Regions from separate parts of the Cupriavidus malaysiensis genome, predicted to be linked through region 3. Evidence: predicted binding sites of a transcription regulator. Region 3 holds the regulator's gene; each other region holds the start of a gene.

Region 1 (3,421 bases), 240 kb from region 3:
TGACCAGGGGCTGCAGCACCAGCAGGCCCGCCACCAGCGCCACCGCCGCGAACAACAGGCCGGCCGGCCGCGCCAGCGGTCCGGCGCGGCGCGCGCTGGCGCCCAGTCGGCCACGCTCGCCATCCATCGCGCCCGCGCGCGCCAGCCAGGCCATCAGCAAGGCGCACAAGGTCGCCAGCCCCACGTGCAGCACGCCTGTGCGCGAGCCGGACAGTACGATGCCGCTCTCGAGCAGCAGCGCCGCCGCCAGCCAGGCCGGCGCGCCCAGGCGGCCGCGCGCGGCCAGCCAGACCGAGGCCGCCAGCGCCAGCCCCTCGACCGTAGCCTGGTGGTTGGGCTGGTTCAGGTTGCCCCACAGGCGGCGGTTGTCATCGTAGAAATAGGAAGAGACCAGGCCCAGGCTACCCGGCTCCAGGTGGAAGACCTGCGCCCATTGCGCCAGCGTGCCCAGCAACCCCGCCACCAGCCAGGCGGCGGCCAGCGCATCGAGCAGGTGGCGGCGCCCGTCGCGGCCCGCGGCCTGCCCGTAGCGCCAGGCGGCCAGCATCACCACCGCGCCCAGCGCCAGCGCCAGCTGCGTCAGCAGGCGGCTGCCGGTGATGTCGGGCATGCCGGCGGCGGCCTGCAGCAGGCCGGTCAGGATCAACCAGAGGGGGAACAGCGCGGCGATGGGCAGCAGCGGCGCCTCGCTACGCTGGCCGGCGCGCGTGGCGAGGCTGCACAACAGCCAGGCGCTCAACGCGAACAGCAGCAGCGAGGCCCATTCGCCGTAGAAAGTAGCGAGCGGCAGGGTATGCCGGGAAACCAGCGGGGGAAACGCGACAGCGAGGAAAACGGCTAGGGCCGGAAGCGAGAACCTGAGAGGCGGCATGCGGGTGCCTGGTGGGGGCAAAGGCGCATGATAGCTTGGGGGGGTGGGGAAAGAAAATGAACTCGGCGTTCGTCCGTCTTTAGGCATTCCTGCTGACTGCGCTCTCAGCAGTACGCCAGCGCCCCAACAAACGGAGAGGTAACGTAGACCCTAAAATTGAAAAGAAGCACCCTAAGGCGCCTCCAGATCGAAACTATGCTCTTCTTGCGATCGCGAAGAAGCACAGTTCTTAGCACTTCAATCCGCGTACACCACCGTCACAGGCGGTACCGCTCGCCACCCAAGTTACATTCACGCCGGCCGTACCTGTAAGAGGAGTCAGCACCAGGGATTCCCTCATTCCCGACGAATCCTTCGCCTCCAACGTCGCCGTAATGATGCCATCAGTGATTGACGCTATCGACTGCACATAGCTGGGAAGCGGATCGGCAGCAGTGCCAGCAGGAATGGCCGGCACATTGTTCAAGCCAGCACTGCATCCTGCAGTCGTGCCCCGCTCCTGCAAGCAAGTCGCGATTGCAGTCCTGAACGCAGCAAGTGCACTAACAGCACCGTTCGCTTTAGTCCTTTGTGTGTAGTCCTGATACTGGGGAAGCGCGACAGCAGTGAGAACCCCAACAATCGCCACCACGATCATTAATTCGATCAGAGTGAAGCCATCATTAGTATTCCGATATCCACGACAATGCATGGATTGCATGTCGCTCCCCCCCCCGGATTGGCTCAGAGCGAGATCAGCACTTGAGGCCGCGCTTGCCGCCGTCGCAAGCGGTGCCGGTAGAGACCCAAGTGACGTTGGTCGCATTGACCGTCGGGGTCAGCGTCAACGTATCTGCGGCGCCAGCGGCGTCAGTTGCTTCGAGCGTCGCAGAGATAACACCATTCGTGATCGATGCGATAGCCGTCACATACTTGGGCAGCGGATCTGCCGCAGTACCAGCGGGTATGGCGGGAATATTATTCGCGCCGGCATTGCAACCCGTCAGAGTCCCTTGCTCTTGAGAACACATTGCAATAGCCGTCTTGAAGCTTTCCAGACCGGCAACTGCGCCGTTCGCTTTGGAGCGCTGCGTATAGTCCTGATACTGCGGAATCGCAATCGCCGCCAGGATGCCGATGATCGCCACGACGATCATCAGTTCGATCAGCGTAAAGCCCTTCTGGGCACGGCGGCCCAGCTTCTTCAGTTGTTGTACGCGTTGCATGGTGATTTGACCCCTTGAAGGTATTTTCCCGATGTGATGAAACATCGTGTTTCATGTGATGCGGGACATATAAAGCAGTCTTCATGCCAGCCTTTTGGAGGGTATGTGAAGGCACGAAGTGACAATTTTCGGCAGTTGGGCGGCCGATGGCTTTGCGCTGGCGCAAATTTTGTCACCCAGGCTGACAGGCTGCGGCAGGCGATGGAAGCGCCGTTTCGATCAGAAACGAATCCAACTGAAATCCGGCGCCTCCCGGGCAGCGCGCTGCTCCCCGCTCCTGCAGAAAAACGGGCGGCCGCATCGCTGCGGCCGCCCGGAACGACGGCGCCCGGGCTTCACGCCCAGTCGCCGCTGAGAGGACGGGTCGGTCAGGCGGTCTGTGCGCCGCGGCGCTGCAGCAGCTTGCCGATCAGCACCACCAGCACGGCGCCGACGACGCCGAACACGAGGTGGGCGTGCGGCACGTTGGCCTCGAACCAGGCGGCGTCGACCGGGTCGCTGACCAGCATCTCGCCGGCCAGGTAGCCCAGCAGGGCGGCACCCAGCACGATGATGATGGGGAAGCGCTCCATCACCTTGAGCAGGATGGTGCTGCCGAACACGATCAGCGGGATCGACAGGCCCAGGCCCAGCACCAGCAGCATCAGCTGGCTGCCTTCGGGGCCCTTCTGCGCGGCGGCGGCCACGGCCACCACGTTGTCGAGCGACATCACCAGGTCGGCGATCAGGATGGTGCGGATGGCGGCCCAGATATTGTCCTTGGCATCGTGGCCGTCCTCGTCATCGTCGCCGGTCAGCAATTGCACGCCGATGTAGACCAGCAGCAGGGCGCCGACGATCTTCAGGTAGGGCAGGCTCAGCAGCTTGACGGCCGCCACGGTCAGCACCACGCGCATGATGATGGCGGCGGCGCTGCCCCAGAAGATGGCTTTCTTCTGCTGGGCGGGCGGCAGGTTGCGCGAGGCCAGGGCGATCACCACGGCGTTGTCGCCCGACAAGACGATATTGGTCAGGATGATCGATCCCAGCGCGATCCAGAACGCGGTGGAGGACAGCAATTCCACGGTGAAGCTCCTCGGTTTCTATGACTTGGTGTTGATGGATAACGACAGGTCCGCGCGCTGGCTCGGCGCGCGACTGCGGCATTTCGGATGTCTGAAAATTCAGACATGGAGATTTACCGTATGAACCTTTCGATTAGGTTTCAATCAGGATACCAGCAGACCTGGGAGATACCCTAGTGTCCCGGGTCTCAAGTTCCTTGAGCAGCTTAGTCTGGCGGGAAGTCGTGCAAGGCCGGGGCGTCCAGGCCCCCGGATTGCCTCCGCCAGAATGACAATGCCCC
Region 2 (3,421 bases), on a different replicon from region 3:
AGCCACCAGATGATTTTCAGGGTTGGATAGTCAAGCATGGCGGTCTCCTCAGGCGTGGCTCGGCTCGAACTGGTAGCGGCCGGTGCCGAGGCTGCCCGGGCCCTGGCGGGCGAACTTCACCATCAGGTAGACCTCGACGACCAGCAGCAGCGTGTAGAAGCCGAGGAAGCCGGCCAGCGAGCCGTACAGGCTCTGCACGCTCAGCGTGGACACGCTCAGGTGGGTGGGCAGCACGCCGTAGATGGTCCACGGCTGGCGCCCGTACTCGGCCACGATCCAGCCCAGCTCGATGGCGATCCAGGGCGCGGGCAGCATGCACAGCGCCCAGCGCAGCAGCCAGCGCGGCGCCAGCCGCTGCGGGCGCAGCGTGGTCCAGAAGGCCAGGCCGAACAGCGCCAGCATCAGGAAGCCCAGGCCCACCATGATGCGGAAGCCCCAGAACATCGGCCACACGCGCGGCACGGTGTCGTTGACCGCCTGCTCGATCATGGCCGGGGTGGCCTGGCGCACGTCGGTGGTGTATTTCCGCAGCAGCAGGCCGAAGCCCAGGTCCTGCTGGTGGCTTGCCAGGGTCTGGCGCGCGCTGGCGTCGTCCGGGTTGGCGCGCAGCGCCTCCAGCGCCAGCACGGCCGGGATGCCGTTGCGGATGCGCTCGCGGTTGCGCACCTTGATGTCATGGATGCCCGGGATCTCCTTGGTCACCGAGCGCGTGCCGATCAGGCCCATCACCCAGGGGATCTCGATGGCCCAGTCGTTCTTCTGCGCGGCCTCGTTGATGCCGGCCACCAGGTTGAAGCTGGCCGGCGCCGGCTCGGTCTCCCACATGGCCTCGATGGCGGCCATCTTGGTCTGCTGGGCCTCGCCCACGGTGTAGCCGGACTCGTCGCCGAGCACGATCACCGAGCACACGCTGGCCAGGCCGAAGGCTGCCGCCACGCGGAAGCTGCGCCGGGCGAACTCGAGGTCGCGCCCGCGCAGCAGGTACCAGCTGGAGACCGACAGCACGAACATGGCGCCGGTGACGTAGCCGGCCGAGACCGTGTGCACGAACTTGGCCTGGGCCACGGGGTTGAACACCACGGCCCAGAAGTCGGTCATCTCCATGCGCATGGTCTGCCAGTTGAAGGCGGCGCCGACCGGATTCTGCATCCAGCCGTTGGCGATCAGGATCCACAGGGCGGAGAGGTTGGTGCCGACCGCCATCAGGGTGGTGACCAGCAGGTGCTGGGTGCGCGAGAGGCGGTCCCAGCCGAAGAAGAACAGGCCGATGAAGGTGGATTCGAGGAAGAAGGCCATCAGGCCCTCGATGGCCAGCGGAGCGCCGAAGATGTCGCCGACGTAGTGGGAGTAATAGGCCCAGTTGGTGCCGAACTGGAACTCGAGCGTGATGCCGGTGGTGACGCCGAGCGCGAAGTTGATGCCGAACAGCTTGCCCCAGAAGCGCGTCATGTCCTTCCAGATGACCTTGCCGGTCATCACATAGACGCTCTCCATGATGACCAGCAGCCAGACCATGCCCAGGGTGAGCGGCACGAACAGGAAGTGGTACATGGCGGTGGCGGCGAACTGCAACCGGGACAGGTCGACCAGGTGCTCCGAGATCACGGCTGTGCTCCTTGTGCTGTTGGGGGCGGACCCAGGCGGTCGGCGGCGCGCCGGGCATCCACGGCAACCCGCTGGTCGGCCACGAAACACCACCAGAGCAAGGCCAGCACGGCAATCTTCACCGCGACGGCGAGCAGCAGGTGGCGCAACAGTCGTCGATCGTTGGGGGTCATGCCATGGAGCTGATCAAGAAGCGTGCCAGTGGCGACGTTCTCGAAAAGTCATATCGATTCAGTAGCTTAGTCGGCACAAGGCCACTTTGCCAGTCGGCGCGGCCCTGGCAATCTGGCAGAAGATGGCAGTCTGGCAGTGTGCTGGCAGTCGCCTGACAGTGATCCGACCGTGATGCGTCAAGGATCCGGCCATGATCCGGCCATGATCCGGCGGAGGCGCGACCACGTGGCCTGCGCCCTGCCGCTCAGGCCAGGCCGAGGGACTTGAGGCGCCGGTAGAGCGTGCGCTCCGACAGGCCGAGGGCGGCCGCCAGTTCGCGCCGCGTGCCGCGGAAGGCCGCCACCTGGCGCCGCAGTTCGGCCTCGTCCAGCACCGGAGCGATCGCCGCCGCCACCGCGGCTGTCAGCGCCGCCCTGCCCGCCGGTTCGGGCGGCGGTGCCAGGCCCAGTCCCGGCGGCAGCGCCTCCACCCCGATCACGCTGCCTTCGGCAAACAGCCTGGCGCGCTCCAGCACATTGCGCAGCTCGCGGATATTGCCGGGCCAGCGGTGTGCCTGCAGGCGCGCCATGGCGGCCGCGTCCACGCTCAGGCGGCGCCCGCCCGCGCCGCCGCGCTGCAGGAAGGAGTCCACCAGCAGCGGGATATCGTCCAGCCGTTCGCGCAGCGGCGGCAGGTGGACCGGGAAAGCGCTGATGCGGTAGTAGAGATCCTGGCGGAACTCTCCCTCGGCCACCATCTTCTCGAGCGGCTTGTGAGTGGCCGCCACCAGGCGGAAGTCGGCCTGCTGGGTGTCGACGCTGCCGACCCGGCGGAAGGTGCCCGATTCGATCAGGCGCAGCAGCTTGACCTGCATCGACAGCGGCACGTCGCCGATCTCGTCGAGGAACAGCGTACCGCCCTGGGCGGTCTCGACCAGCCCCTTCTTGCGTGCCACCGCGCCGGTGAAAGCACCCTTCTCATAGCCGAACAGCTCGCTTTCGAACAGCGTCTCTGTCAAGCCCGAGCAATCGACCACCACCAAGGGGCCGCCGGCGCGCCCGCTGGCTTCGTGCACGGCGTGGGCGAACAGTTCCTTGCCGGTGCCCGATTCGCCCAGCAGCAGCACCGGCAGCATCGACGGTGCCACGCGCTGCACCGCGCCCAGCGCGGTGTTGAAGGCCGGCGCCCGTCCGACCAGGCCGTCCGCGCTGGCCTGGGCCGAGGCATTGCGCACGGTGGCCAGGCGCTCGACGAACGCCACCACTTCGCGCCGGGCGTTCAGGATGGGCCGCAGTTCGACATCGACATGCTCGGGGCCGCGCGGCGTGTGGTGGATATGCAGGACCCGGTTCGGCCCCATGGTCTCGCGCGCCTTGCGCATCGGACAGTGCTCGCCGGCCTGGTCGCAAGGCATGTCGTAGTGATGCGAGATGCGGTAGCACTTATGGCCGATATAGGGCCGGTCGACCGCGCCGAACTGGCGCCGGTAGGCCGTGTTGGCGGCCAGGATGTTGTACTCGGTGTCGAGCACGATCATCGGCTGCGGATCGTGCTCGAGATAGGAGATCAGCGCCTCGACGGGCGCTTGCGCGTCGGCGGCAGGGGCGGCGACGACGCTCGGGAGATCGGCCATGGGGGGCTAGCCTGGGGCGAAGGACAAGGC
Region 3 (3,421 bases):
TGGACTGGGAAGAAACGCCGGTGAGTTCCATGCGGGGGAGTCTGGTGGGGCTGGAAAGCGCTAGGACCCGCCGCCGGTGCCTTGGCCCGCGCCTGCGGGCGGAGCGCCGGTCAGGGATGCCATTCGGTCAGGAGCTGGTGCACGGCTTCGGGCGTCGGCAGCGTGGCCAGGCCTTCGCGCATGTCGCGGTCGGACAGCAACTGGGCGATCTCCGACAGGATCTCGAGATGTTGCTGGGTGGCCTGCTCGGGTACCAGCAGGAAGATCAGCAGCGACACCGGCTTGCCGTCGGGCGATTCGAATGGGATCGGCTCGGCCAGACGCATGAAGGCGGCCAGCGGTTGCTTCAGGCCCTTGATGCGGCCATGCGGGATGGCCACGCCCGCGCCCAGCCCGGTCGAGCCCAGCGACTCGCGCGCGAACAGGTTGTCGGTGACCGTGGCCCGCGCCACGCCATGGTTGTTCTCGAAGAGGAGTCCGGCCTGTTCGAAGACGCGCTTCTTGCTGGTGACGCTGACGTCGAGTGTGATGTTGCCTGGCGGCAGCAATTTGGCCAAACGGTTCATGGCAGGTGCGCAGGGATTCCAGATAAGCGGCCCGGTGCGCTGCGCGCCCGGCCGGGTCAAAGAGGCGGAATATCCGCTCGCTCCGCCGGTCGGGCGCCGGCATGCGGAGTATCGGACCATTATAGAGCAGCCCGCCCGCCTTCTTGTGCGGCGCGCAAGCCGCGGTCCCGGCGGTAGCGGCGACTCATGTATTGGAGAGCATACACTGCGTCGCGCCACTTGCGAACTCCCCCGGACGAGGGCGTGTACGGGGCGTGCACGCGAGCCGGTCCGCCAAAAGCAAAAAACCGCGCTTTATGCGCGGTTCGTGGTCTGGCCCTTGTGCTGGTGGCCGACGGGCGGCCTCAAGGCAGATCAGGCAGATTGTTCTTATTGTTTTCTCTGGCTATTGCTGCATCTGTGCGGCAGCCATCTGGTACTTCACGGATTCCCGGTCGTGGCTCTGCACGCGGTCCTTGTACCGGATGACCTGACGGTCCAGCTTGTCGACCAGTGCGTCGATCGCCGCATACAGGTCTTCGTGGTGCGCCTCGACGAAGATGTCCTTGCCCTTCAGATGCAGATTGATTTCCGCGTACTGACGCCTGTCCTTTTCCTTGTGGTTGTCGACAGAGAGCAGCACGCTAACGCCGATGACTTGATCGAAATGCCTGACGATACGCTCCAGCTTCGTTTCCACGTACTCACGCAGGGGTGGCGTGATGTCCAGGTGGTGTCCACTGATCTTGAAGTTCATAGCGCTTCTCCTTCTGAAAGAGCCACACCAGGCAGGCGATGCGGCTCGGCTACAAAGACTTGCGGAGATTGACTGCCGGGATCTTCAGCGCTTCTCGGTACTTGGCGACCGTCCGGCGCGCCACGACGAAGCCCTGATCGCCCAGCAATTCGGCAATTCGGCTGTCGGACAGGGGATTCTTCGGGTCTTCGGCTCCTATCAGTTGCTTGATCAAGGCTCGGATAGCCGTTGATGAAGCAGCGCCGCCCGTTTCCGTGGACACATGGCTGCCGAAGAAGTACTTCAGCTCGAAAGTGCCCATGGGGGTGGCCATGTATTTGTTAGTCGTCACCCGAGAGATGGTTGACTCGTGTAATCCCAGTGTATCGGCAATCTCCCGCAAAACCAAGGGGCGCATCGCAATTTCACCGTGGCTGAAGAAGTTCTTTTGACGCTCGACAATGGCCTGTGCGACACGCAGGATGGTGTCGAAGCGCTGCTGGATGTTCTTGATCAGCCAGCGGGCTTCCTGCAGTTTCTGCTGCAGGCCGGCGGCACCGGATTCGCCCTTGGCGCCGCGCAGGATCTGCGCGTACATGTCGTTGATGCGCAGGCGCGGCATCACGTCGGGATTGAGTTGGGCGATCCAGCCGCTGCCGCTCTTGCGCACGAACACGTCGGGCACGACGAAGTCGGCCTGCGGACGGTTGTAGGCGTGGCCCGGATACGGTGCCAGCGAGCGGATCAGGTCATGTGCTGCCTTCAGCGCCGTCTCGTCCACCTGCAGCGCCTTCTTCAAGCGCGTGTAATCGCGCGCGGCCAGCAGTTCCAGGTGGTGGTTGACGATGCCCAGCGCCAGCTCGCGCTGCGGATGCGACAGCCGCCGCAGCTGCAGCGCCAGGCATTCGGCCGCATTGCGCGCTCCCACGCCGGGTGGATCGAAGCTCTGCAGCAGGGCCAGCATGGCCTGCACTTCCTCGATCTCGAACTCCAGCTCTTCGGGCAGCTCTTCGCAGATCTCCTCGAGCGTGGCGCTGAGGTAGCCGTCGTCGTCGAGCGACTCGATCAGGAAGATGGCCAGGCCCTTGTCGCGCGCCGAGATCTTCAGCGGCGCGAGCTGTTCCATCAGGTGCTCGCGCAGGGTCGGCTCGGCGTCGCGCAGTTGCAGCGGCGCCTTCTCGTCTTCGTCGCCCTGGGGGCGACGCGCGAAGTCGTCCAGGCTCCAGTCGCTGCCGTAGTCGTCGGCGCCGTCGCCGAAGCGCTCTTCATCGCCGCCGCCCTCGTCGCTGCGTGCCTCGCCATTGCCCTGCGCTTCGGCCGGGGCCGGCGCGGGTGCGCTCTGCACGTTGATGCTGCCATCGGCGGCCACCCGCAGCGGGCTCTCGATCCAATCGTTTTCGCGCTCGAGCAGAGGGTTTTCGATCAGGGCCTGCTCGACTTCCTGCTGCAGTTCGAGCGTGGAAAGCTGCAACAGCCGGATCGACTGCTGAAGCTGTGGCGTCAGTGCGAGATGCTGGGAAAGGCGGAGCTGAAGCGAAGGTTTCATGCGGCCTATTCTATGCCCATCCGCAGCGCGATGGAACGAAAATTGCTAACGTTCCTGCCGCTTTGTCGCGGTCCCGCGCCGGCGAGGCGCGGCCACCGCATCACATGCGGAAGTTCTCGCCCAGGTAGACCCGGCGCACCGATTCGTTGGCGATGATTTCCTGCGGGCGGCCCTCGGCCAGCACCGCGCCCTCGCTGATGATGTAGGCGTGGTCGCAGATGCCCAGCGTCTCGCGCACATTGTGGTCGGTGATCAGCACGCCGATGTTGCGCGCCTTGAGGAAGCTGACGATACGCTGGATCTCGCCCACCGCGATCGGGTCGACACCGGCGAACGGTTCGTCGAGCAGGATGAAGCGCGGGGCCGAAGCCAGCGCGCGCGCGATTTCCACGCGCCGGCGCTCGCCGCCCGACAGAGACAGCGCGGGATTCTGGCGCAGGTGGGCGATCTGCAGGTCGTCGAGCAGCGCGTCCAGGCGGCGCTCGATCTCCTGCGCCGACAGCGGCTTGCCGTCGACGATCTGCAGCTCCAGCACCGCGCGGATGTTCTCCTCGACGTTGAGCTTGCGGAACACCGAGGCCTCCTGCGGCAGGT

The links. Region 3 encodes sigma-54, which starts transcription at its own class of promoters, with help from an activator protein. Its sites were predicted from a motif close to TGGCANGNAANCTGCTTT; they were not measured.
Region 1: a site for sigma-54 is predicted at 2,148-2,165, ahead of BKK80_RS04690 (pilin). Genes of this name have one in related genera too.
Region 2: a site for sigma-54 is predicted at 1,789-1,806, ahead of cydP (cytochrome oxidase putative small subunit CydP). Genes of this name have one in related genera too.

What each region holds. Positions count from the first base shown of each region.
Region 1 is NZ_CP017754.1:1,071,397-1,074,817, reverse strand. It holds gene BKK80_RS04695 (PglL family O-oligosaccharyltransferase) at 1-871, opposite strand, end outside; gene BKK80_RS37820 (pilin) at 1,101-1,571, opposite strand; gene BKK80_RS04690 (pilin) at 1,606-2,076, opposite strand; gene BKK80_RS04685 (TerC family protein) at 2,445-3,140, opposite strand.
Region 2 is NZ_CP017755.1:1,745,764-1,749,184, forward strand. It holds gene cydB (cytochrome d ubiquinol oxidase subunit II) at 1-38, opposite strand, end outside; gene BKK80_RS27265 (cytochrome ubiquinol oxidase subunit I) at 49-1,605, opposite strand; gene cydP (cytochrome oxidase putative small subunit CydP) at 1,602-1,778, opposite strand; gene BKK80_RS27270 (sigma-54 interaction domain-containing protein) at 2,024-3,391, opposite strand.
Region 3 is NZ_CP017754.1:835,384-838,804, forward strand. It holds gene hprK (HPr(Ser) kinase/phosphatase) at 1-31, opposite strand, end outside; gene ptsN (PTS IIA-like nitrogen regulatory protein PtsN) at 111-566, opposite strand; gene hpf (ribosome hibernation-promoting factor, HPF/YfiA family) at 952-1,302, opposite strand; gene BKK80_RS03655 (RNA polymerase factor sigma-54) at 1,352-2,827, opposite strand; gene lptB (LPS export ABC transporter ATP-binding protein) at 2,928-3,421, opposite strand, start outside.